One region of the Planococcus shenhongbingii genome, then DNA from elsewhere that is predicted to be linked to it. Evidence: predicted binding sites of a transcription regulator. Region 1 holds the regulator's gene; the other holds the start of a gene.
What was found. The regulator Rex, encoded in region 1, represses fermentation and respiration genes when NADH is low (regulators of the CRP and FNR family bind a similar motif). The targets are predictions, from matches to a motif close to TTGTGAAATATTTCACAA.
Positions count from the first base shown of each region.

Region 2: a site for Rex is predicted at 4,290-4,307, ahead of QWY16_RS18470 (cytochrome C oxidase subunit II). Genes of this name have one in related genera too.

Region 1 covers NZ_CP129235.1:539,851-551,890, forward strand. The annotation lists gene tsaB (tRNA (adenosine(37)-N6)-threonylcarbamoyltransferase complex dimerization subunit type 1 TsaB) at 1-356, shown strand, start outside; gene rimI (ribosomal protein S18-alanine N-acetyltransferase) at 353-808, shown strand; gene tsaD (tRNA (adenosine(37)-N6)-threonylcarbamoyltransferase complex transferase subunit TsaD) at 801-1,820, shown strand; gene QWY16_RS02875 (ABC-F family ATP-binding cassette domain-containing protein) at 2,174-4,114, opposite strand; gene QWY16_RS02880 (redox-sensing transcriptional repressor Rex) at 4,298-4,930, shown strand; gene QWY16_RS02885 (CPBP family intramembrane glutamic endopeptidase) at 4,980-5,771, opposite strand; gene groES (co-chaperone GroES) at 5,965-6,249, shown strand; gene groL (chaperonin GroEL) at 6,378-8,012, shown strand; gene QWY16_RS02900 (metal-dependent hydrolase) at 8,262-9,125, shown strand; gene QWY16_RS02905 (sensor domain-containing diguanylate cyclase) at 9,439-10,380, shown strand; gene QWY16_RS02910 (DegV family protein) at 10,629-11,474, shown strand; gene QWY16_RS02915 (tRNA dihydrouridine synthase) at 11,877-12,040, shown strand, end outside.
Region 2 covers NZ_CP129235.1:3,798,791-3,810,830, reverse strand. The annotation lists gene panB (3-methyl-2-oxobutanoate hydroxymethyltransferase) at 1-688, shown strand, start outside; gene QWY16_RS18485 (murein hydrolase activator EnvC family protein) at 1,150-2,448, opposite strand; gene QWY16_RS18480 (universal stress protein) at 2,719-3,171, opposite strand; gene QWY16_RS18475 (Crp/Fnr family transcriptional regulator) at 3,440-4,075, shown strand; gene QWY16_RS18470 (cytochrome C oxidase subunit II) at 4,369-4,491, shown strand; gene QWY16_RS18465 (cytochrome c oxidase subunit II) at 4,537-5,004, shown strand; gene QWY16_RS18460 (b(o/a)3-type cytochrome-c oxidase subunit 1) at 5,006-6,658, shown strand; gene QWY16_RS18455 (GNAT family N-acetyltransferase) at 6,889-7,371, shown strand; gene QWY16_RS18450 (DinB family protein) at 7,368-7,886, shown strand; gene QWY16_RS18445 (GNAT family N-acetyltransferase) at 7,883-8,443, shown strand; gene QWY16_RS18440 (DUF3934 domain-containing protein) at 8,619-8,810, shown strand; gene QWY16_RS18435 (organic hydroperoxide resistance protein) at 8,938-9,357, shown strand; gene QWY16_RS18430 (MarR family winged helix-turn-helix transcriptional regulator) at 9,380-9,817, shown strand; gene QWY16_RS18425 (glutathione peroxidase) at 9,849-10,325, shown strand; gene QWY16_RS18420 (alpha/beta fold hydrolase) at 10,381-11,253, opposite strand; gene QWY16_RS18415 (cysteine hydrolase family protein) at 11,396-11,953, shown strand.

The DNA of each region.
Region 1 (12,040 bases):
TGGATGCCCGCAGAGGTACGGTCTTTACTGGTCTTTACGCTGGGCATAGTCTGGAGTCAGTGATTGAAGATCAGCACAGTGATTTGAAAGAGTTTTTGGAGAAAGTCAAAATACTCAACAAACCGGTTTTATTCACCGGAATTGATATTGCGGTACATGAAGGGGTTATTCGTGAAGCTATGGGCGATCTGGCTCTTTTCAGCGCCCCTCAGAACCGGTTGCCGCGCGCTGTGAACTTGATCATGCTGGCAAAGGATGTAGCGGCAGAGGATGTCCATCATGCGGTTCCTGAATACCAGCGCATTACAGAAGCAGAAGCCAATTATATTAAAAGCCAAGAAGGCCAAGTGTCATGAGCACCGATGTAATATTTCGCAAAATGACGGTAAAAGATATTGATGAAGTATACGAAATTGAAAAATTGTCTTTTACTTTACCTTGGACGAAAGAGTCTTTTTTCTACGAAATGCTGCATAACGAAAATGCCTATTATGTAGTTGCTGAAACAGACAAAGGAATTGTAGGTTATTGTGGGATGTGGCTCGTTTTGGACGAATGCCATGTAACGAATATCGCTATCCATCCGGAAGAACGAGGGAAGAAGCTTGGCGAGCGGTTGATGAAGGCAGCAATAGAAACTGCAAAAGCACACGGGGCAATCCTGATGACACTCGAGGCAAGAGTCAGCAACACCGTGGCGCAGAATCTGTATCAAAAATTAGGATTTAAAAATGGTGGGATCCGAAAGCGGTATTATACCGACAATCTGGAAGATGCCATAGTGATGTGGGTGAATTTTAATGAATAAAGATATCTATATACTAGGAATTGAAACGAGTTGCGACGAAACGGCAGCTTCTATTGTTAAAAACGGCCGGGAAATCATTTCAAATGTCGTGGCGTCTCAAATAGAAAGCCATAAACGATTTGGCGGCGTGGTACCGGAAATCGCTTCCCGGCATCATGTTGAGCAAATCACGATTGTGATTGAAGAAGCTTTATCACGGGCTAATATGGAGCCGCATCAGTTAGATGCCGTCGCAGTCACTGAAGGCCCTGGTCTAGTAGGTGCATTGTTAATCGGCGTGAATGCAGCAAAAGCTTTTGCATTTGCTCATGGCCTGCCACTTGTCGGCGTCCATCACATTGCCGGACATATTTATGCCAACCGTTTGGAACAGGAAATGGAGTTCCCGCTGCTGGCCCTTGTTATTTCAGGCGGGCATACGGAGCTTATCTATATGGAAGAGCATGGAAGCTTTGAAGTGATCGGGGAAACCCGTGATGATGCAGCAGGAGAAGCTTACGATAAAGTGGCGAGAACGCTGAATCTTCCTTATCCAGGTGGTCCGCATATTGACCGCTTGGCGCATCAAAGCGATGGCGCCATTGATTTTCCGCGGGTATGGCTGGAAGAAGGCTCTTATGATTTCAGTTTCAGTGGATTAAAATCTTCTGTGTTAAATTATATGCATAATGCCAAACAGCGCGGCGAAGCGGTACCGCCTGAACATGTGGCTGCCGGCTTCCAAAACAGCGTAGTTGAAGTGGTGACTGCCAAGGCCCTTCGCGCTGCTGAACAGTACAAGGTGAACCAAGTGATTGCAGCCGGTGGGGTAGCGGCGAATAAAGGGCTTAGAACTTCTTTATCTGCAGCTTTTGAGAAAAAAGGCATTCCATTCTTTATCCCGTCGCTGCCGCTTTGTACAGACAATGCAGCAATGATTGCGGCGGCAGGTACCGTCATGTTCGAAAATGGAATTACGGGAAATATGGCGATGAACGGCCGTCCAGGAATGGCTTTAACTTCGTGGAAATAAAAGCTCAGTCGAAACCGGAAAAAGGTTTCAACTGAGCTTTTTTTGTTGTTTTCAGACTATTTTATGGACAAAAAATACGTTTGCTGTCAATAGAGAACGTTTGTACTTATGCACAATTTGTGCATAACATGTTCATAACTTTCTGAAAAACAGCCCTTTTTCTATATCTTGTGTACTAGAATTGGGAAAACTATGTGGATAACATTTAAAAAAACTGTGGACAATGTGGAAAACCCTGTTGATAGTTGATTTAATCACTTGGGGATTGTGAGCAACTTTGTGGAAACAAATATTTCACAAAAAGGTATTGACCTATATATAGAAAAAGAAAAACCGCATACATGAGTATGCGGTCAATGATCGACTTTTTCAAGCTGTTCTTGCAATTCCAGCCACGCCAGCATTTTTTCTTCATGCGCTTCTTTCAAGCTATCGAGCTGGTTTTGAAGTGGAAGGACTTTTTCATGATTCTGGAAAACTTCCGGCTTACACAGCAATTCTTCAATCTCGGCGATTTGCTGATCAAGCTTTTCCATTTCCTGCTCGGTTTCATCTGTTTGGCGCTGCAACTGGCGTTCCAATTTTTTTGCTTCTTTATTGATTTGTGAAGTGGTGGTTACTGGAACCGTTGTGGCTACGACAGCTTTTTCTGCATCTTCGAGTGCTTGCAGCTCTTCCATTTCCAGTTTCTTTTCCACGTAATAGTCGTAGTTGCCCAAGTATTCAGTGGTGCCGCTTTGGGTCAATTCCACAACTTTAGTGGAAAGGCGGTTCATAAAATACCGATCGTGGGAAACAAATAAAATTGTACCCGGGTAATCGAGCAAGGCATTTTCCAGTACTTCTTTGCTGTCAAGATCCAAGTGGTTAGTTGGCTCATCAAGCAGCAGCACATTGGCTTTTTGCATCATCAATTTTGCGAGCGCGACACGAGCTTTTTCACCGCCTGAAAGCGTGGATATCGGTTTCAATACGTCGTCTCCTGAAAACAGGAAGCGCCCTAAAATGCCGCGGATGTCTTTTTCGTTGATATGCGGATAATCATCCCATAATTCATTCAAGACGAGCTTGTTGCCTTTTAAGTTGGCTTGTTCTTGGTCATAGTAGCCGAACTGGATGCCGGTGCCGTAATGGACTGTGCCGGCGAGTGGTTTCAGTTCTTTCATAATCGTTTTCAGGAGCGTCGATTTGCCAACGCCATTGGGTCCGACAAGTGCCAGACTATCCTGGCGGTACAGCTTCAGTGAGATATTCTCAGAAACCGGCTGGCTGCCGTAGCCGATGGCAAGGGATTGGACATTCAAGACATCGTTGCCGCTTTGTTTCTCAATAGTGAAACCGAAACGCGCGGATTTTTCGTCGCCGTCCGGTGCACCCATCCAGTCGGTTTTCTCCAGAACCCGTCTGCGGCTTTGTGCCATTTTAGTGGTAGAGGCACGGACCAGGTTGCGCTGGACGTAATCTTCAAGCTTTGCTTTTTCGCTCTGCTGCTTCTCGAATTGCTTTAAGTCGAGTTCGTATTGCTTCGCTTTTTCATCGAGGTAGCGGCTATAGTTGCCGGTATACTTTTTGACGCGGTGACGGGATACTTCATAGACAAGCGTTACCACTTGATCGAGGAAGTAGCGGTCATGCGAAACAATCAGCAAAGCGCCCGGATAGTTTTTTAAATAATTCTCGAGCCAACTCAAGGTTTCAATGTCCAAGTGGTTGGTCGGCTCATCGAGAATCAATAGCTGTGGTTTGCTGAGCAGCAGTTTAGCGAGCATCAGACGCGTTTTTTGTCCCCCTGATAAGGAAACCACTTTTTTCTCATAGTCTTCGGCATAGAATTTCATGCCGTGAAGGATGGCTCGGGTGTCGGCTTCAAACTGATAGCCGCCTGCATCTTTGAAATCGTGCTGCAATGTATCGTATTCCTGCATGACTTTTTCATATTGTGCGGAATCATCATAAACGGCCGGGTCTGCCATTTGTGCTTCGAGTTGGCGAAGCTTTGCTTCCTGTTCACGGAAATGACTGAAAATCGTCATCATTTCGTCCCAAACGGTCGCTTCTGATTCCAGATCGGTTTGTTGTTCCAAATAGCCGATAGTCAAGTCTTTCGGCATGATGATATCGCCGCTGTCGTAAGACATTTCACCGGATATGATTTTTAGCAAAGTTGATTTTCCTGCGCCGTTGCGGCCCACGAGTGCAACGCGGTCGCGGTGTTGGACTTCCAGTTTGACGCCGGAGAGGATTTCATCTGCGCCAAACGATTTATGGACTTGGTTTACTTGTAATACAATCATGTGGGTCACCTCTATTCTCTCTAAGTGTAGCCGATGGGCGGGTTGTTCGCAATCAAGCCAGCTTTACATATCGAGCCGCCTCATGTAAGATAAAATCGATTTGATTCCGCTTTAATGGTCAGTAAGGATGAAGAAAATCCTACTAAGTGAAGTTTCTTATATAACCGCAGGAGGTAACGTTGCATGTTACATGAACCATCAAAAATTCCGCAAGCCACAACTAAACGATTGCCGCTTTATTACCGTTTTCTCCAGAATTTCGCGAACGCGGGACAAAAACGGATTTCCTCCCAGGAATTAAGTGAAGCGATGAAAATCGACTCGGCGACCATTCGCCGGGATTTTTCCCATTTGGGCGCTTTCGGCAAAAAAGGGTATGGCTATGATGTTCAGGACCTGCTTGCATTTTTCCGGAAAACCCTCGACCAGGACGAAGCGACCAATGTGGCGCTGATTGGCGTCGGGAATTTGGGAAGTGCGTTTTTAAAGTACAATTTCCAGCGCAACCACAATACCAAGATTGTTCTGGCATTCGATTCAAACTCGCCGTATGAAGGGGAAAGGATCAGTGGTATTGATACGTACCATCCGGACCGCATTGAAGAAAAGATGAAGGAATTAGGGATTGAACTGGTCATATTGACCGTGCCTTCACGCTCTGCCCAAGAAGTCACGGACCGCCTCGCGAAAACGGACATTAAAGGCATCTTGAATTTCACTCCTGTCCGCATCTCGGTTCCGGATCATATCCGTGTGCAGACAATCGACTTGTCTGTAGAACTGCAAACACTTATTTACCAAATCAAGCAGCAATAGAAAAGCCTTCCGCCGAATCAATTCGGGGAAGGCTTTTCTGCTTTGTTCATTACTGAATATTTTCGAGCTGCTTCAGGAAGTTCTCGATTTTATCCATATTCAATTGAATCAGCATAACATAGCCGTTCAACATGATGTGCGCAATAATCGGAGTGATGATGCGTTTTGTCCTTTGGTAAAGGAATGCCAGCACAAGACCCGTGGTGAAGTACAGCAGCAAATGGCTGAACTCCATATGGACGAGGGCGAAAACCAAGGCGCTGACAGCAGTGGCTACAAAGAAGTTGGTGGTCTGGTTCAATGAACCAAACACGACACGGCGGAAGACAAGTTCTTCCAGTATCGGCCCGAATAATACAACCGCGAGGATTGCCATTGGAACCACTTCAGCGATATTGACGAGTGCCATGGTGTTTTCAGATCCAGCTTCGATGCCGATGGCCATTTCAATCATGGCCGCAATAGATTGTCCGATCAGCAATAACAGAAAGCCGAGGACACCCCAGCCGACTGCAGCAAGAAGGCTTGATTTTTTGCCTTTCCAAATATCGAAAAACCGCTTGTCGCGTAAAATGACAATCATGGTCACAATAAACCCGACGCCCATAGTGAACACAATCAGCCAGCCGGAAGTAGAGGCTAATGCGGTAGCTTCATCCAATCCTTGGCCACGGAAATAATTCAGTGTCGGTGCAATAAATAAAATCGGTAGCAGCTGCACAGCTATAAAAATCAGCAATACATATAGCGGCGTCTTTTTGCCTTTCCGGCTCGCTTTAACGCTAAACTTCTGTTTGCCGGAGCGGTCTGTATCAGCTTTAGCTTTTACATTTATTTTCATACACAGATTTCCTTTCGTTTCACGGATTACTACTATTGTAGAGGTTTCAAAACGTAACCGCAAAGAATAAAAAAAAGTGAATGTTTAGACTTGCAAAAGGCAAGGGATTTTATTAAACTGAGAAGTGGGTTAGCACTCTCGGTGTTAGAGTGCTAATGGAAACGATATAGATAATCTGAGGAGGGTGTTTCAATTGTTAAGACCATTAGGAGATCGCGTAATTATTGAGCTTGTAGAAGCAGAAGAAAAGACTTCAAGCGGAATTGTACTGCCGGGTTCGGCACAGGAAAAACCGCAGGAAGGCAAAGTGATCGCTGTAGGTAATGGAGTTATCCGTGACAATGGACAGCGCACTGAACTGGAAGTCAAAGAAGGCGACCGGATCATCTTCTCAAAATACGCAGGCACTGAACTTAAATATGAAGGCAATGAATACTTGATCTTACGCGAAAACGATATTTTAGCGGTATTAGGCTAAAAAATTGTAGTGTTGATATGAAGCAAGCCAGCTTCGCTTTCCCGCTGGCGTCTACGCTGCCTTACTTCATATCACTTAGTAAACTATTTTAATTTAGAATGGTAATTAGATAGAGGAGGAAACTACAGATGGCAAAAGAAATTAAATTCAGCGAAGATGCACGCAGTTTAATGGCTGCTGGTGTTGATAAATTAGCAGATGCAGTAAAAGTGACGCTTGGGCCAAAAGGGCGCAACGTTGTACTTGAGAAGAAATTCGGTTCACCTCTTATCACGAACGATGGTGTAACCATTGCGAAAGAAATCGAACTTGAAAACGCATTTGAAAACATGGGCGCGAAATTGGTTGCTGAAGTAGCTTCTAAGACAAACGACATCGCAGGTGACGGTACGACAACTGCAACGGTTCTAGCGCAGGCTATGATCCGTGAAGGCTTGAAAAACGTTACAGCTGGCGCAAACCCTGTCGGCATCCGCCGCGGTATTGAAATGGCAGTAGAAAGTGCTGTTGAAGGCTTGAAAGCTGTTTCCCAGCAAATCGAAGGAAAAGAATCAATTGCACAAGTTGCAGCGATTTCTTCTGGAGACGATGAAGTAGGCAACTTGATCGCTGAAGCAATGGAGCGCGTTGGCAACGACGGCGTTATCACGTTGGAAGAATCCCGTGGCTTCACAACTGAACTTGATGTCGTGGAAGGTATGCAATTCGACCGCGGATATCAATCACCTTACATGGTAACAGATTCTGAGAAAATGGAAGCTGTCCTAGACAACCCATTCATCTTGGTGACAGATAAGAAAATCGGAAACATCCAGGAAATCCTTCCTGTGTTGGAGCAGGTTGTGCAACAAAGCAAACCGCTATTGATCGTTGCGGAAGACGTTGAAGGCGAAGCACTTGCTACATTAGTAGTAAACAAATTGCGTGGAACATTCAATGCAGTAGCTGTTAAAGCTCCTGGATTTGGTGACCGCCGCAAAGCTATGCTGGAAGACATCGCAACATTGACTGGCGCTGAAGTGATCACTGAAGATCTTGGCCTAGAGCTGAAATCCACAAACATCACTCAACTTGGACGCGCTTCTAAAGTTGTTGTTTCAAAAGAGAACACAACAATCGTTGAAGGTGCTGGAGACCAAGCGAAAATCGTTGGCCGCGTATCTCAACTCCGCAGCCAATTGGAAGAAACAACTTCTGAATTCGACAAAGAGAAATTGCAGGAGCGCTTGGCTAAACTGGCTGGCGGCGTTGCAGTCATCAAAGTCGGAGCAGCTACTGAAACTGAGTTGAAAGAACGCAAACTTCGCATTGAAGATGCATTGAACGCAACTCGCGCAGCAGTTGAAGAAGGTATCGTTGCGGGTGGTGGTACTGCTCTTATCAACGTTTACAACCAAGTGGCAGAACTTCTTGAGTCTCAAGAAGGCGACGTAGCAACGGGCATCAACATCGTTCTTCGTGCACTTGAAGAGCCAGTTCGCCAAATCGCAACAAACGCAGGCCTTGAAGGATCGATCATCGTTCACCGCCTGAAATCAGAAGAAGTCGGCATCGGCTTCAACGCAGCTAACGGCCAGTGGGTCAATATGCTGGCAGAAGGAATCGTTGACCCAACTAAAGTAACGCGTTCAGCATTGCAAAACGCAGCTTCTGTTGCAGCAATGTTCTTGACGACTGAAGCAGTTGTAGCAGACATTCCTGAACCAGCTTCAGCAATGGGCGGCGGAATGCCTGATATGGGCGGCATGGGCGGCATGATGTAACACAGTCCCACAATTTAAAAGCGCCAACTCCCCAAAAGGAGTTGGCGCTTTTTGTGTATGAGGAAAGCTCAAGACTTACTTCTGCCACAATTATTCCCCGTTCATTGCATACCGATTTCAAATGTTTTTCTATTCCTATTCAATCATTCTATAATACAGAATAAAGAGGAAGACTGTTTTCAACCGACTATTCGGTTGTTTATAGTAAAGTCATTGATGCAAGCATACGAGATTATTGGAGGCAGCAGTGTGGATACCATTACGCACACTTTATTCGGACTCACATTGTACGGAACAGTGGATAAGAAAAATATGGATAAAAATCATAAACGCGCTTATTTGCTGACAGCTGTAGGGGCGAGCTTAGTTCCTGATATCGATGTGATCTCTAGTTTGTGGGATACTACCGGCCAATACCAGATGTGGCATCGGGGCATCACGCATTCCATTTTCCTGACGCCGCTATGGGCGGCCATAATTTTTTTGATTTGCGCTGCAGTTTTTAAAGTAAGGGATAAAAAGCTGTTTTTCCTTGGATGGCTTGCTGTGTTCATCCATGATACGAGTGATTTGTTTAATGCATGGGGGACAGGTTATCTGGAGCCTTTTTCAAATGCTCGGATCACCTTCGGAACCATTCCCATCATTGATTTGGTGTTCTGGACCATAATGGGGATTGCTTTTGTTTTATCGAGAAAAAACAAGCAAAAGGCGCCTGCCGACTTCAAAACGGCTTGGATATTGATGCTTCTTCATTTCATGATTCAAAGCATTCAAGGATTTCTCGTTTACAACCAATATGATGAAAAATACGATCAGGTCGCTCTTTCTGCTGAATTTGTTCCTTGGACCTATTCGGTCATCGTGAAACAAGATGATACCGTGACTATTTTTCAGGACAACTTGTTCCAGAAAGAAAAAGAACGATATGTTTTAGTTTCTGATAAAGGTGCCGATCTTGACTACTTATTCTCCCGAAGTCCTGAAGCGAAAACACTCTATGAATGGTCGCCTTTTGTGGTTGTAGTGGATGATGGGAAGAGACTGGGGTTATATGATCCGCGTTTTTACCGTGAGGGACAGTCGTTTCTATATGAATATATTGAGAGGTGAAATCCTGGAAGGTTATCTAATGAAGATTCTGTTTTCAAGTCACCCATGAATGGACGGAATAATAAACGCTGAAAGAGAACTCTTAACCCCTAATATGAAGGGGTTAGAGTTCTTTTTGTTTTCGCTCCCCTACATATTCACTTGTATTTTGGAAAAAGCTGTTATGATGTGCCGTGGAAAATGATACACTTACACTATTGGGCAATTTAGTTGAAGAGTCTTACTCTTTGAACTGATATTCAAAAGTATAGGCAGTTTGCTTAATGTCCAATCAATCAATCGCAATAAATTATGATAATAATCGAGGTGCTTTATGGCGATCACGTTGCAAGAGTTGCAGATGTATAAAAATTTTGATGAGCTGGCTAGTGATGTGCTGGATTTGGCCAAAGAAATTTTGCCAGATCAATTGATTTATTTAACATCTTTCAGCGATACCCAGCAAATTATCTTAAAGCTTTCAAATTATGATACAAGGATTCTCTTGGCGGAAGGAATGATGATTAACCTTGGCGACACGGTTTGTGACCGGATTGACTTTGAAAACAAACAACCATTAGTCTATGAAGACATTACGGAACAGACTTGTCCGAGTGAATTAAGAAATACACTTGAGAGTGTCAATGCCAAGTCGTATTTGGGCATTCCTATTTCTTTTATTGATGGAGAACGGTTCGGGACATTGTGTGCGGTGCATCATGAGCAAAGCCGATTTGACGAGAAGAGCATCACCATGCTTCAAAGAATAGTCAGGATGTTTTCTTACTATTTGGTTCTAGAGCGTGTTGCCTATCGTGATTCTTTAACGGAACTATACAACAGACATTACCTTTCCAGATTTTTTGAAGAACATTCCGAATCAGGGGGAGCGGTATTCTTTCTCGATTTGGATGGATTTAAAAAGGTCAACGACATATACGGCCACGATGCCGGGGACCTGGTGTTAAAAGAAGTCGCTTCTAAGCTTGAAAAATTTACAGATGACTACGACGATGCTTTTGCCGTCCGGTTAGGCGGAGATGAATTTATCGTCCATTTTCCGCACATATTGAGCAAAGAGGAAATGAGTGAACGGGCGGAACATGTACTCGGTAGTTTAAGTACATGGGATAACAACTATCAGCTCTCTACAAGTGTTGGAATTGCATCTTATCCAAGCGGGAGCAACAATGATTTGAACACCGTTCTTAAAAATGCGGATGAAGCCTTATATCGGGCAAAAAAAGCAGGAAAGAACACGTATAAATTCTTTTAATCGGTGTCTTTACATCAATCCATTTAAAGAAACAGCCAAAAGACCGTTAAACCTTCAGTGGATTAACGGTCTTTTCAATTTTTTCTCCAACTATTGTAAGGTTAAAAAATAAGTTCAAATTATGTCAGTCCATTTAAAACTTCTTCTATATATGACAGCTGTCACTGGGTGCCAGTTCATTAGTCCTGTACGTTATCCATAGAAGCGAGCCATTACCGATATGGAGTGGCATTTAAAGGAGAATTTTAATGATGAAAATAGCTTGGATTACGGACACAGCTGCCCAACTGGATGAAGCGTTCATTCAACAGCATGATGTATACGTTCTACCCCTTAGCGTTGTGTTTCCAGATGGCGAGTACAGAGAGTCGATTGACCTTACCCAGGAACAATTTTATGAAAAATTACGCGTAGCGAAAGTCTCTCCCAAAACTTCGCAGCCTGCAATTGGAGAGATGGTTTCCTTATATGAAAAATTGCAGTCCGAAGGATACGATCTCGCAATTGCATTACATTTATCAAGTGGGCTTTCGGGCACATTTGAAAGCGCACAGGCAGCTGCGAAGATGACAGACTTCAACGTGTATCCGATTGATTCCAAAATCGGTTCTTTTCCAATGGTTAAAATGATTGAAACCGGCACTGAGCTGTTGTCAGAAGGCAAAGAAGTGGAAGAGGTTGTGGCAACGATCAATGAAATGGCGGCTAAATCATACTTATCCTTTATTCCTTCAAGCCTGAACCAACTGCATAAAAGTGGGCGTGTTTCCGGAACACAGGCTTTTTTGAGCAATGTACTGAATATCAAATTGGTCATTACGTTTGAAGAAGGCAAGCCGGTCATGAAAGAGAAAGTCCGTTCAAATAAACGGGCAAAGAACCACGTCGTTTCTGCACTGCGCACCGGTATTGCTGCAGGAACTGTATCAGATGTTGCGGTAAATCATTGCAATAATGCAGCTGATGCAGAAATCTGGAAGAATGAGCTCTTAAAGGAATTTCCGGAACTAAAAGTACAAGTGGTTCCGCTTAGTGTTTGTGTAGGCGTGCACGCGGGTGAAGGAACTACGGGATTGAGCTGGGTTGCTTATTAACTTCCCATTCTTAACACAAAGAGAAACTGTATTGCGTTGACAGGATTTCCTGAAGGAAAAAAGCCTGATTGGCGGATGAAGTATTATACATTCATGTGCTCAATGAATTTTACAAAATTACGAATGCAAGATTTTGATAAAACGAAGATAAGTGCCAACTGCTTTCCCCTGAGTTGGCACTTTTTGTATAGAAAAAATCGGTTCAGTCTGCGGTAAAGAAAGCTTTCTGACCTCCGTCACTTTCCATAAATGAGCGGCTCGTGTAAACTGTATAAGGTTAAGAAAAAATGAGACGACCTAATAATTATATTTGATATTTTTTATTTTCAGCATAGATGTACTAAGGATTTTTGGATGAAGAGCTTGCCTTACATCCCGTAATGAAAGGATTGAAAGTTGAAGATGAAAGAAAATTTTTGGCGTGATTTGCCGCGGCCGTTTTTTATTCTGGCACCGATGGAAGAGGTCACGAATGTGGTTTTTCGAAAAGTGGTGGCAAAAGCGGCACGGCCGGATGTATTTTTTACGGAGTTCACGAATACGGAAAGTTACTGCAATCCGGATGG
Region 2 (12,040 bases), 720 kb from region 1:
TCTTGGCTATGATTCAACCGTGAAAGTGACGGTTGAAGACATGATTCACCACGGAAAAGCAACACGGAGAGGCGCACGGGATACGTTTCTACTGGTCGATATGCCGTTCGGCTCGTACCATGGAAGCCTTGACCGGACACTTGAGCAGGCGATGCGGATTTTCCAGGAAACCGGCGCGGAAGCGTTGAAACTTGAAGGTGCCGATGAAGTGATTGATGTGATCAAACTGCTGACACGCACCGGCATTCCGGTAGTGGGGCATCTCGGCTTGACGCCGCAGACGGCAGGCGTGTTGGGAGGCTATAAAGTGCAAGGAAAAACAGCACATGCGGCCCAAAAACTTATCGAAGATGCGAAAGCATGCGAAGCGGCGGGGGCCTGTATGCTGGTCCTCGAATGCATCCCTTATCAGCTGGCACGCGAAGTAACTGCAGCCTTATCGATTCCGGTAATCGGCATCGGAGCAGGTGCCGAAACAGATGGCCAGGTGCTGGTGTACCATGACACATTGAAATACGGATCGCATCATCTGCCGAAATTTGTCCGTTCCTATGCAGAGACGGGTGAAATTATGAAAAACGGCCTCAGTGCTTACGTTGAAGAAGTAAAATCAGGCGCTTTCCCGGCAGAAGAGCACCGCTTCACGATGAAAGAAGAAGAACTGCAGCAATTGTACGGCGGTAAATGACAAGAGAAAATAAAACCAGTAGGCATCCATAAGATGTCTGCTGGTTTTAGCTTGTTAAAAAAGTTAAAATTCGTTTTTAATTTCCATCACTTAATCGACATTCCACCAATAGCTTAGCGACGAGCTTGCGCAGCGATGCAGGTGCAATGCAGAGACAGTAAGGTTTTCTCCGCTGCTTAGCTTCATATCTGGAGAGCAGGAAACAATTAAAGAGAACTTACTCATACATTATGTTTTTAGAGAATCTCTAAAGATGACAATAGAAGTTGAATGTAGCGGAAGACGGCGACTCCTGCGGGAATAGTGCGAGTCCTGAGACCCCGCAGGGAGCGCCAGCGACTGAGGAGGCTTAGGGCCGCACCCCGCGGAAAGCGTCCGTCTGGAGCGAAATGTAAAAGCTTATGATAGTTTCTTTATATATTAAAACCAGCAGGCATCTAAGAGATATCTGCTGGTTTTTATTATCGGATATATGGTGCCGGGTTGACTGCGTTAGAACGTGCACCGTTCCAAGAACCGATATGCACTTCAAAGTGAAGGTGAGGACCGGTAGAGCGTCCTGTGCTTCCCATTTCGCCGATTTTCTGACCTTGAGAAACCGCTTGTCCAACAGAAGTGCCGAGGCGGTTCATGTGGCCATACACAGTTGAATATGTCCGCCCATTAATCGAGTGGGTCAAGATGACAACATTTCCGTAACCGCCCATATAGCCAGCGTATGAAACATACCCGCTTGCAGAAGCGACAATTGTTGTTCCAGTAGGATTTGCGATATCAAGTCCTAAATGGTTTTCTGCTCCTGCACCGATGTTGCGTCCACCGAAACCGGATGTATAGCGGCCAGCTGCCGGTTTGATGAATGTCGAGCTGCCGACTCTCGCCATCGAAGCTTGTGAAACAGATGAGCTGCGTGCCGCCTGTGCTTTTCTGGCAGCTGCTGCTTCGCGCTGGCGTTTCAATTCCGCTTGTCTTGCCACTTCGGCAAGGCGGGCTTGTTCTTTAGCAATCTGGCTTTCCAAGCCAGCGCTGATGTTCATTTGTTTTTGGTGTTCTTTTTCCAAAGCCGCTTTTTCATTAGCCAAGCGTTCTTGCTCGGCTTTCAATTCTTTTTCAAGCTGTGCCTGTTCTTTTTTCTGGCCATCAAGGGAAGTTTTCAGATTCACAAGCTCGGCTTTCCGGACTTCCTGTTCAGCCAGCTTCGCTTCCACTTGTGCTTTTTGTTCAGCGAGCAATTTTTTATCTTCCGCTTGTTCACGCATGATTTCACGGTCGGCTTCAATTAACGTGTTTACTGCCGAAAAACGGTCGATAAAATCGATAAAGCTGTTCGCGCCAAGCAATACATCTATGTAATCTACAGATCCGCCGCTCAATTGAATCGCGCGTGCACGTTCTTGCAGCAAGACAGTTCTTTCATCAATTTTGCGCTGCAGCTCTGTAATGGAAGCTTGCAATGCTTCTATTTCTGTTTTTGTTTGATCAATCTGAGCTTGGACCTCATCAATTTTTGTTTGGGTTTCTTGAATTTTATTGTCCAATTCAAAAATTTTGCCGGCAATCTCTTCAAGCTTTGACTGGTTTTGTGAAATTTGCCCTGCTTTTTTTTGGATGCCTGAGTTCAATTCGTTTTGTTTCTGTTCAACTTGCTGCTTTTTGCTTTCCAAATCGCTTAGCTTATCTGCATTCGCTTCAGGAATCGAAATCGACAAAGCCATGATGGCTGCAATTACAGCGGTTGTGCATTTGGTTAATAAATTCACTTTTCTTTTCCCCTTCCAACTATGTGACTCTATAATAAATCCGTATGTAGATTGAAAATCTCGATATAGTAACGGGTAAAGCCGCCTAAAAAAAACCGACAATAGTATTGTAACATCATAAAAATCTATTTTTTGTTACAGTTATGTATCATTTTTTAAAAAAGAGCAAGCCTTAAGTAACGCCATTCGCTTTGAAATTCGAATAATCGCCACAAAAAAAGCCTTTCCTTATTTAAAAGGAAAAGCTTTTTTTAGATTATTTTAAAAGGTTTAAGCTTCTTTTTCTTCTGTCCGAACAATTAAAACGTCACATTTTGCGGCGCGAACAATGCGTTCAGAGACACTTCCCATAAAAATACGTTCAGCGGAATTGGTACCTGTCGCTCCGCAAATGATCAGGTCAATATTGAAGCGGCGAACTAAATCCACTGGAATCAGCGTTTTAGGAGAACCCATTTCAATTACAATATGGACCTCCGTTGCTCCAGCTTCGACTGCTTTGTTTTTATATTCTGACAGCAAACTTTCCGCTTGTCTTTTAGATTCTTCAGCGAATTCACGGCCATAAGATTCGATTGTCCCAAATGAGCGGTTATCAATGATACTGGTTAAGTATAAGTCCGCCTGGTTGCGTGCTGCGATTCCTACCGACTTTCTAAAAGCCAGTTCGGCTTCCTTAGAACCATCTACAGCGACTAGTATCTTTTTATATAGCATAGTCATGTTAAATTCCTCCTTCTCTATACTGATATACTTCGACAGTTAAACCTGCGTTCCCTCTTTTTAATAAATTTAAAGGAAAATTTGTCCAAAAAATAAACAGGCATAAAGCTCCCAGGAAATTGTAAAGCTATTAAATACAGATTATGTTACTCTTTATTCAATAGAAAGACGTGAAAATTCAAAGTAGCAGCGAGGTGATCGCATGAAAGGGAAAACGATAAGTTCAAACATATCCGATGAACTAAAAGAATTGCTGTCTATACGCCATATGATTAAAGAATACAAAAAAGGCGCCTATTTATTCCGCGAAGGGGATACCGTCAAAGGCATTTACCTTATTCGTTCAGGAAAAGTGCAAATTGGAAAAATCACACCTGATGGAAGAGAGCTGACTTTACGCATTTGTGGACCCGGCCAATTAGTGGGAGAAGTGACTATCTTTTCGGATCACCCGCTTTATATGCTGGATGCTAAAGCAATTGAAGACGTCGTCTGCATAAAAATTGCTATAGAAGACCTGGAAGATGCATTGCTCGAAAATTCCAGGCTGGCTGTGGCGTTTATGAAATGGATGGGGATTGACCAGCAAAAGACCCAGACAAAATTCCGCGACCTTATGCTGCACGGCAAAAAAGGGGCGCTGTATTCGACATTGATCCGTTTATGCAATAGTTATGGGGTGGAAAAAGACGGCGGTATTCTGATTGATATGGCTTTGACTAATCAGGAGCTGGCCAATTTCTGCGGGATGACACGTGAAGTGGTAAACCGTCTGTTGAGTGATTTGAAAAAACAAGGAAAAGTTTCAATAGTAGAAGGAAAACTGCTGATTCGTGATCTTCGCCATTTAAAAGACGAAATCAATTGCGAAAACTGCCCGATTTCTTTTTGCAGAATTGATTGAGAAATGAAGGAAACAGTCAGTTGGGCATAAACCGCTCCGAGTTGGGCATAAACCCTTCAGAGTTCGGCATAAACTAGCGAAAGTCGGGCATAAACTCTCCGAAGTTGGGCATAAGCAAAAAAATAAGGCGAAAAAAGAAGCTGCACCGGAAGAAAATCCGGTGCAGCTTCTTTTTTTGTCTAAAATTTGACAGCTGCTGTAAAAAATAATGAAGGTGTGATATATATCACAATGCTTTAGTGACTAAAGGATTACTCTGGACACAAGAGAAGGATAATAAGAGGTGAGGGAAAATGAGCAAAAAAATCCAGGAGCCGGAAGCCGATTTGAGAGGAACGCTAATCAGTGTGTTTTTCGTGGGCATCGTTATTATTGCCATGTGGGTTGCGGTTTATTTAATGTATGTAGCAAGATGAGCCGGGCGGTTTATCTATGCAGGAAGAGAAAAGGAGTAGATTAAGATGCATCTTCATAAATATGAAAAAATCTGGCTGGCTTTCGGGGTTGCCGCCTTGGTGGTGTTTTTGAGTGTAGTGGGAGTCAGCGCATTTTCCCATGATCACACACCAGCGGGAGGGATGGAAACCATCGATCCCAAAAAAGTAAATGAAACGGCTCCTTTTGACAAACCGGGAGTAACACAGCTTGATGACGATACGTACCAAGTGGCGGTCATATCCATGGCGTTCGGTTATAATGCACCGGAACTGAAAGTGCCCGCCGGAAAAGAAATCATTTTTAAAGTGACCAGCACGGATGTCGTCCACAGTTTTACCATTGATAACACGAAAGTCAATTTAATGGTGGTTCCCGGACAGATTACCACTAAATCCTACACATTCGAGAAACCTGGAAAGTATTTGATTCTTTGCAACGAATATTGCGGTACGGGCCACCATATGATGTTCAACGAAATAGAGGTGTATTGAGATGATTGCTGCACAAGATCGGAAAATCGCAATATGGAATATCGGTGTCGCGTATATAGCATTTCTAATAGGTACGTTATGCGGCTTGCTTCAGGTTTTTATCCGGAATGATGCCTTGCAGTTGCCTGCCTGGCTCGATTACTATCAAATTTTAACGGCACATGGTGTGCTGCTTGCCCTTATTTATACAGCGTTTTTCATTTTTGGATTTTTTGTTACCGGCATGAGCAAAACCCTAGGAACTTTCGGCCCGAAAGTCTGGTTGTTTTCCTGGATTGGTTTCTGGGTGACATTGATCGGTACAGTGATGGCAACAGTCATGATTGTTATCGGAGAAGCTTCCGTGCTTTATACATTTTATGCGCCATTGAAAGCAAGCGGCTGGTACTATGTCGGACTGGCCCTCTATGTGGTCGGAACGTTGATCAGCAGCTTTGCCTTGATCGGGCATTACCTGGTATGGCGCAAGAAGCATAAAGGTGAAATGAGCCCGTTGTTCGCTTTCATGACCATCGCGACACTCGTTTTATGGATTATTGCTTGTCTCGGAGTTGTGGCAACCGTCCTGTTCCAGTACATTCCTTGGGCGTTCGGCTGGACAGATACCATCAACGTTGAACTGAGCCGCTCACTGTTCTGGTATTTTGGGCATCCGCTTGTGTACTTCTGGCTGCTGCCGGCTTATATGGCCTGGTATTTGATCGTGCCGAAACTTCTCGGCGTGAAAGTATTCAGTGATTCACTGGCGCGTTTGTCATTTGTCTTGTTCATTCTGTTCTCGATTCCGGTCGGTTTCCACCACCAATTGACTGAACCCGGCATTTCGAACTTCTGGAAGTTTCTGCAGGTTGTGCTGACATTCATGGTTATTGTTCCGTCACTCATGACTGCGTTCTCAATGTTTGCGACGTTTGAAACATCTGGACGCAAAAAAGGCGCAAAAGGTCTGTTTGGCTGGTTCAAAATGCTGCCATGGAAAGATGTCCGCTTTACATCGATTTTCATCGCAATGGCGTTCTTCATTCCCGGCGGCGCCGGCGGTATTATTAATGCAAGTTTCCAATTGAACGAAGTCGTCCACAACACACTCTGGATTGTCGGCCACTTCCACATCACAGTCGGCACACCCGTGGCGATGACGTTCATGGGAATGACGTTCTGGCTGATTCCCTATCTGACAGGACGCCAATTCACGAAGTCGATGCAGACACTTGGTTTTGTCCAGATCATCACTTGGACGATCGGCATGCTGCTGATGTCGACTGCCCAGCACATACTCGGGCTTCTGGGTGCACCGCGCCGGACAGCTTATTCAGCTTACAACAACCATCCTTCCGCATTGGAATGGTTTGACGGCATAGTGACAAGCCATGTCACCATGGCAATTGGGGGCAGTATCCTGTTCCTGTCGGCGATGATATTAATATATATTGTCGTCATGACAATGTTCCTTTCACCGAAAGCTGTAAAACCGGAAGACATCGTCGAGTTTCCGTTGGCTGAAAGTGACAGAGAAAGCTCACCGAAGTTTTTGGAAAACTGGAAGATTTGGATCGGCATTGCGTTTGCGCTGATTTTCATCGCTTATGCGATTCCGCTTAGCAGTATGATCCAGCACGCACCGCCTGGCTCTGAAGGATTTAAAACATGGTAGGAGATGAGGGAAATGTTCGTAACATTGCTGTCGTTGATGGTAATCTTTATCGTATTTACTGCAATGCTCGTTGAAACCAGCACGGAAGAATATTAATAGCAAAGCACGACTGTTTGCCTGGAGAAGTTCCGGGCAGGCAGTTTTTTAATTTACGAAAATTAATGATGGAATTTTCAAAATTATAGTATCCTACAATTCATTAGCATGGCTAAAAGAAGCGAGGGAATCCGATGGAAATAAAACTGGTAAAAGCAAAGGAATCGGATGCAAAATCCATTTTCAATCTGCAAGTGGCAGCTTTCCAGCCGCTGCTGGAGAAATATCAGGATTATGACACCAGTCCGGCAAATGAATCTATAGAAAAAGTGGCTTCTCGCATCATCCGTCCCGATAGCGAGTTTTTCAAAATTTTTGTAGATGGCGAGTTCTGCGGAGCAATACGCGTCCATTGGAAAGAAGAAAGCCAATTCTGGATCAGCCCCTTGTTTATTCATCCGGATTTTCAAGGACAGGGAATTGCGCAGGAAGCGATGAAGCTGGCCGAAGATTCATTTCCGCAAGCCGACACATGGGAGCTTGCGACCTTGCTTGAAGAAGAAGGCAATTGTTATTTATATGAAAAGGCGGGGTATGTCCGGACAGGCGTCAGCCGTAAATTGAACAGCAAGGCGACGCTCGTCTATTTTAAAAAGATGCAGAAGGAAGTGGAATGATGGAGTACACGATAAAGCCGCTGGAAGGATTTGCGGATAAAATTGGGGAACTTGCGTTTACATTGGAACATACGCGGGCTGCAACATTGAATGATATTGCAGGACTAAAGCAAAACGAATTGGATTATTTGGATAGAGCGGATGACAACTCCATCGGTGCGCTTCTCGCCCATATCGGTGCCATCGAGAAAGTCCATCAGCTGATTTCGTTTGAAGGCCGGGATTTTACAGGGAAGGAATGGGAACAATGGGGGACGGCGGTGGAACTCGGAGACAAAGCCCGCGCAGCAATTCAAGGCTACCCTTTGGATTATTATCTGAAGGGGTTGGAGCAGATCAGACAATCGACGCTGCGCAGTCTCCGTTCCAAGGACGACAGCTGGCTTTATCAGGAGCGCTGCTGGCCGAACGGCATTCCATACAATAACTATTACCTATGGTTTCATGTGATGGAAGATGAAATCAAACACCGGGGGCAAATCCGGATCATCAAGCGGAGGTTACAGAAAGGATGAGCGGCATAAACAGCAGATTCTGGACTGATCGGTTTTACCTTCGAGAGTTTGAAGAAAGGGACTGGCCAGCTGTACATCGTTATGCCGGGCAGGAACTGGTAAGCCGTTACCAGCCTTGGGGACCAAATACAGAAGAAGAAAGCCGAAACTATGTCCAGCAAATACTTGAAGGAGCGGCTAAAGCTGATAGAACGCAATTTGCTTTTGCGGTGATATGGAGAGAAAGCGGCCAGCTGATCGGGGCAGGGGAGTTGTCTCTTCAGAATGCAGCCAACCGAGTGGGAGAAATCGGTTATATCCTCCATCCGGATTATTGGGGGCAAGGAATTGCAACCGGCGTGGCGGAGCTTTTGATCAGTTTCGGCTTTGATGATTTAAACCTTCACCGCATTTTCGCTACGTGCGATCCGAACAACTCAAGTTCCAAGAAAGTATTGGAAAAAGCGGGCATGGTCTGGGAGGGAACGCTGCGGGAAAACATGCGCATGAAAAATGGCTGGCGGGATTCAATGGTCTACTCTATGCTGGAGCAGGAATGGCGAATCAGGAAACAATGAAGAAAACTGCACTTTTCGAGTTTGCCGAGTTTGCCAATTGGACTTTTACTATTTCTTAAAGGGGCTAACAAACTGCGCCGATTCCGAGGCGGAGAAAAAAGTTCACTCTTAGTGCCGGATGTGATAAGCTTTATGTCATCGCGCTAGAATAGTGCAACAGTACGGGAGTGATAACATGACTAAAAAAGACAAAGCAAAAAGCGGCATCGGAAGAGGGACCGGCAAAAAAGGCTGGACTCGCTGGCAAGCGGGCGCCAACAAAGCGAAAAGCGCTAAGCCATATAACAGCAAAAATAAAAAAGCGAACGAGCCAAAAACCGACAGCCAGCCTAAAGAAGAAGGATCAGGCTGGGTTGATATGGATTGATTAAGAGCTGCCTCTGATGGCAGCTTTTTTTATGGCAAAATTAAAAGCCAAGCACATCATTTTACATCGCCTGCGATTTAATTTAATGTAAATCGTGTACGATACAAATGTGTGGGAGGAATGAAAAATGAAATCACTTTACGAAACAACCATCATCAACACGGGCGGCAGACAAGGCGAGGTCTATTCGGAGGATAATATCTTCTACATGGACGTCGCAAAACCGCAGGCACTTGGAGGAGAAGCTACAACAGCCACTAATCCTGAACAGCTGTTTGCGGCAGGTTATAGCGCTTGCTTTAATAGCGCGCTGGAATTGGTATTGGAACAAGACAAGGTGAAAGTGGAAAAAAGCGAAGTTAAAGCAACGATTTCCCTCATTGGAGACAAAGAAAACGGCGGCGTCAAATTGGCAGCTAAACTCGAAGTGGACATTACAGGCATAGACGATGAATTGAAACACAAATACGTGGAAAAAGCTCATCAATATTGCCCGTATTCCAAAGCGATTAAAGATTCCGTCGATGTGGAGATTGTTGTTATCTAAATAGATGGTGGGTGAGATCAAAATGGACAAGCCTTCAAAGCTTGAACAGCAATTATGTTTTGAAGTCTATAAAGCATCAAGCAATTTCACGAAAATGTATGCCAGGGTGCTCGAACCGTTCAAATTGACGTTCCCCCAATACCTCGTGCTGCTCGTTTTATGGGATGAAGACCAGTTGCTGATGAAAGACATCGGAGACAGGCTCGGCCTTGGAACGGGGACGCTGAATCCGATCATCAACCGGATGATTGAACGGGGGCGGCTGGTGAAGGAACAGTCGCCTGACGATAAACGGGCATCCATTATTTCACTGACGGAGAAAGCGAAAAGCGAGCAGCAGCCGATTGAGCAAGCTATTGTGGAAAAACTCACGAGCTGCAACTTCCTGGATGTCAACGCGATTACTTTGATGAAAAACCTCAAGGAATTAAATACGTTTTTCGGCGAAATGGACTTGTAGGACGGCAGTGCCAAGAAAAGGAGCGATTGCAATGAGCATATTTGATTTAACTGTAACGGATTCAAACGGAAAAACTTATCTAATGAGCGAATACAAAGGAAAAACAATGCTGATTGTCAATACAGCGACCAAATGCGGTCTCAGTAATCAATTCGAAAGTCTCGAGAATCTATATACGACTTATAAAGATCAAGGGCTTGTCGTTCTTGGTTTTCCATCCGATCAATTTGCCCAGGAACTGGCAAACGCGAAAGAAGCGGAACAAGCATGCCGAATGAGCTATGGCGTGACTTTTCCGATGCATGAAATCATCAAAGTCAATGGCAAAGAAGCCCATCCCCTGTTCAAATACTTAACAGAGCACAGCAAAGGGTTTCTGGGCAGCAGCATCAAATGGAACTTCACAAAATTCCTGGTGGACCCAGAAGGGCATGTCGCTGGAAGATATTCGCCAAAAGACAAACCGGAATCATTTGAAAGCGATATTCAAAATATGCTGGCAAAATAAAGAACGGCAAGTTGAAACTCCGGAGCAACGGTTGCTCCGGAGTTTTTTTGTCTCATTATGCTTTGGCAGTGGAAATAAGCTTTTGAGCAAGCCACTTGGAAACAGCTGCTGCAACTTCAGCCGGCTCATCCCATTGCAGCATATGGCCGGCGCCTTCGATTTTTTGCACCGTCAAATCTTTCACAGCGGCCTTTAATTGGGAAATTCCCAGAGTCCTTGCCGCCTTTAACTCCTGAGGCGAATCACCGTACACCAACAGCAACGGCATGCTGATTAAAGGGTACACTTCTGTAAAAGGCTCTTGAAAAAATGCCTTGATAATCGACAATACCGTAAATTTGGAAGCCAGCAACTCGAATTCACCTTTCTCATTTTGATGAAAAATCGTTTTGACGCCGTTTTCCTTAACAGCGTTCCATTTCTTGGTGTAGTGCTTGTACTCCTCACTCACTTCCGCCCAAGTCCGAAAAGAAGAATGGTCCATATAATTGTTCCAGCCGGAAAGCGTGTAATCGAACGTCATTTCAGGCTGGTTCTGTGGAAACGTAAAACCGCCATCAAGCAAAATAATTCCGAGTACTTTCTTCGGGTAATGCCTCGCAAAATGCAAAGCAGCGTCTGCTCCCCAGGAATGCCCCATCACGAAAAACGGTTTATCCGAGAGCTGCTGCAGCACGCGGTCAAACCAAACCGCCAAATTCGAAAAAAAATAAGCTTCTTCCTTTTCAAATGGTCCTGTTTTTCCGTGTCCCGGACTATCCAGTACAATCAGGTAGAACTGTTTTTCCAATAGGGGAATCAGCCCACTGAAACTGTACAGTCCGCTGCCTGCCAATCCGTGGAAACAGACCAAAACCGGATTGCTTTTGTCGCCGTATTGCCAACAGTTCACTTCTTGTTGATCAATCAGTAACTTTAGGTTTTCCATTGCCCAGCCCTCCGTTGATTAAGCTTCTTCTCTCTATTTTATTTCGTGTACTATTCAAGGAATCCTGCTGCAGCCAACAAAAAGGATTTTGGCATTGAAAAGAAGAAAGGATAAAGCACTAAGCTTTTTAGGAGGAAGACAGATGGAAAATGAAAAAACCGCTTTGATTTTAGTCGATGTACAAAAAGCTTTTGACGATCCAGAATGGGGCCAGCGAAACAATCCGGAAGCAGAAGAAAATATGGAGAGAATTTTAAAAAGGTGGCGAGAAAAAGGTGGCTTCACAATCCATATTCAACACCAATCGGAAAATCCCGAGTCCCTCTTCCATCCGGCTAAAGAGAGTTTCGCTATAAAAAAATCGGTGCTGCCGGTTAATGATGAGCCGGTCATTACTAAAAAAGTGAACAGTGCATTTATCGGAACGGATCTGGAACAGCAATTGAAAGCGAACAGAATCACTGCTGTCATCATTGCCGGTTTAACCACGCCGCATTGTGTCTCCACCACGACGAGAATGAGCGGAAATCTGGGGTTTAACACCTACCTTGTTTCGGATGCCACGGCAGCATTCGCCATGACAGACCAAAACGGCGTTCACTATGACGCCGAAACGGTGCATGCCATTTCGCTGGCTACTTTGCACGAGGAATTCGCGACAGTTCTGACAACGGAACAATTAATAGAAAGGTTGGGCTAAATCAAGGTGAAATGAAGTTGGAAAGACGACAAAAGTGAACTTTTCCGTAAATCCTTTATGAACAGCTGCAAAGAAAAATAAGCTGAA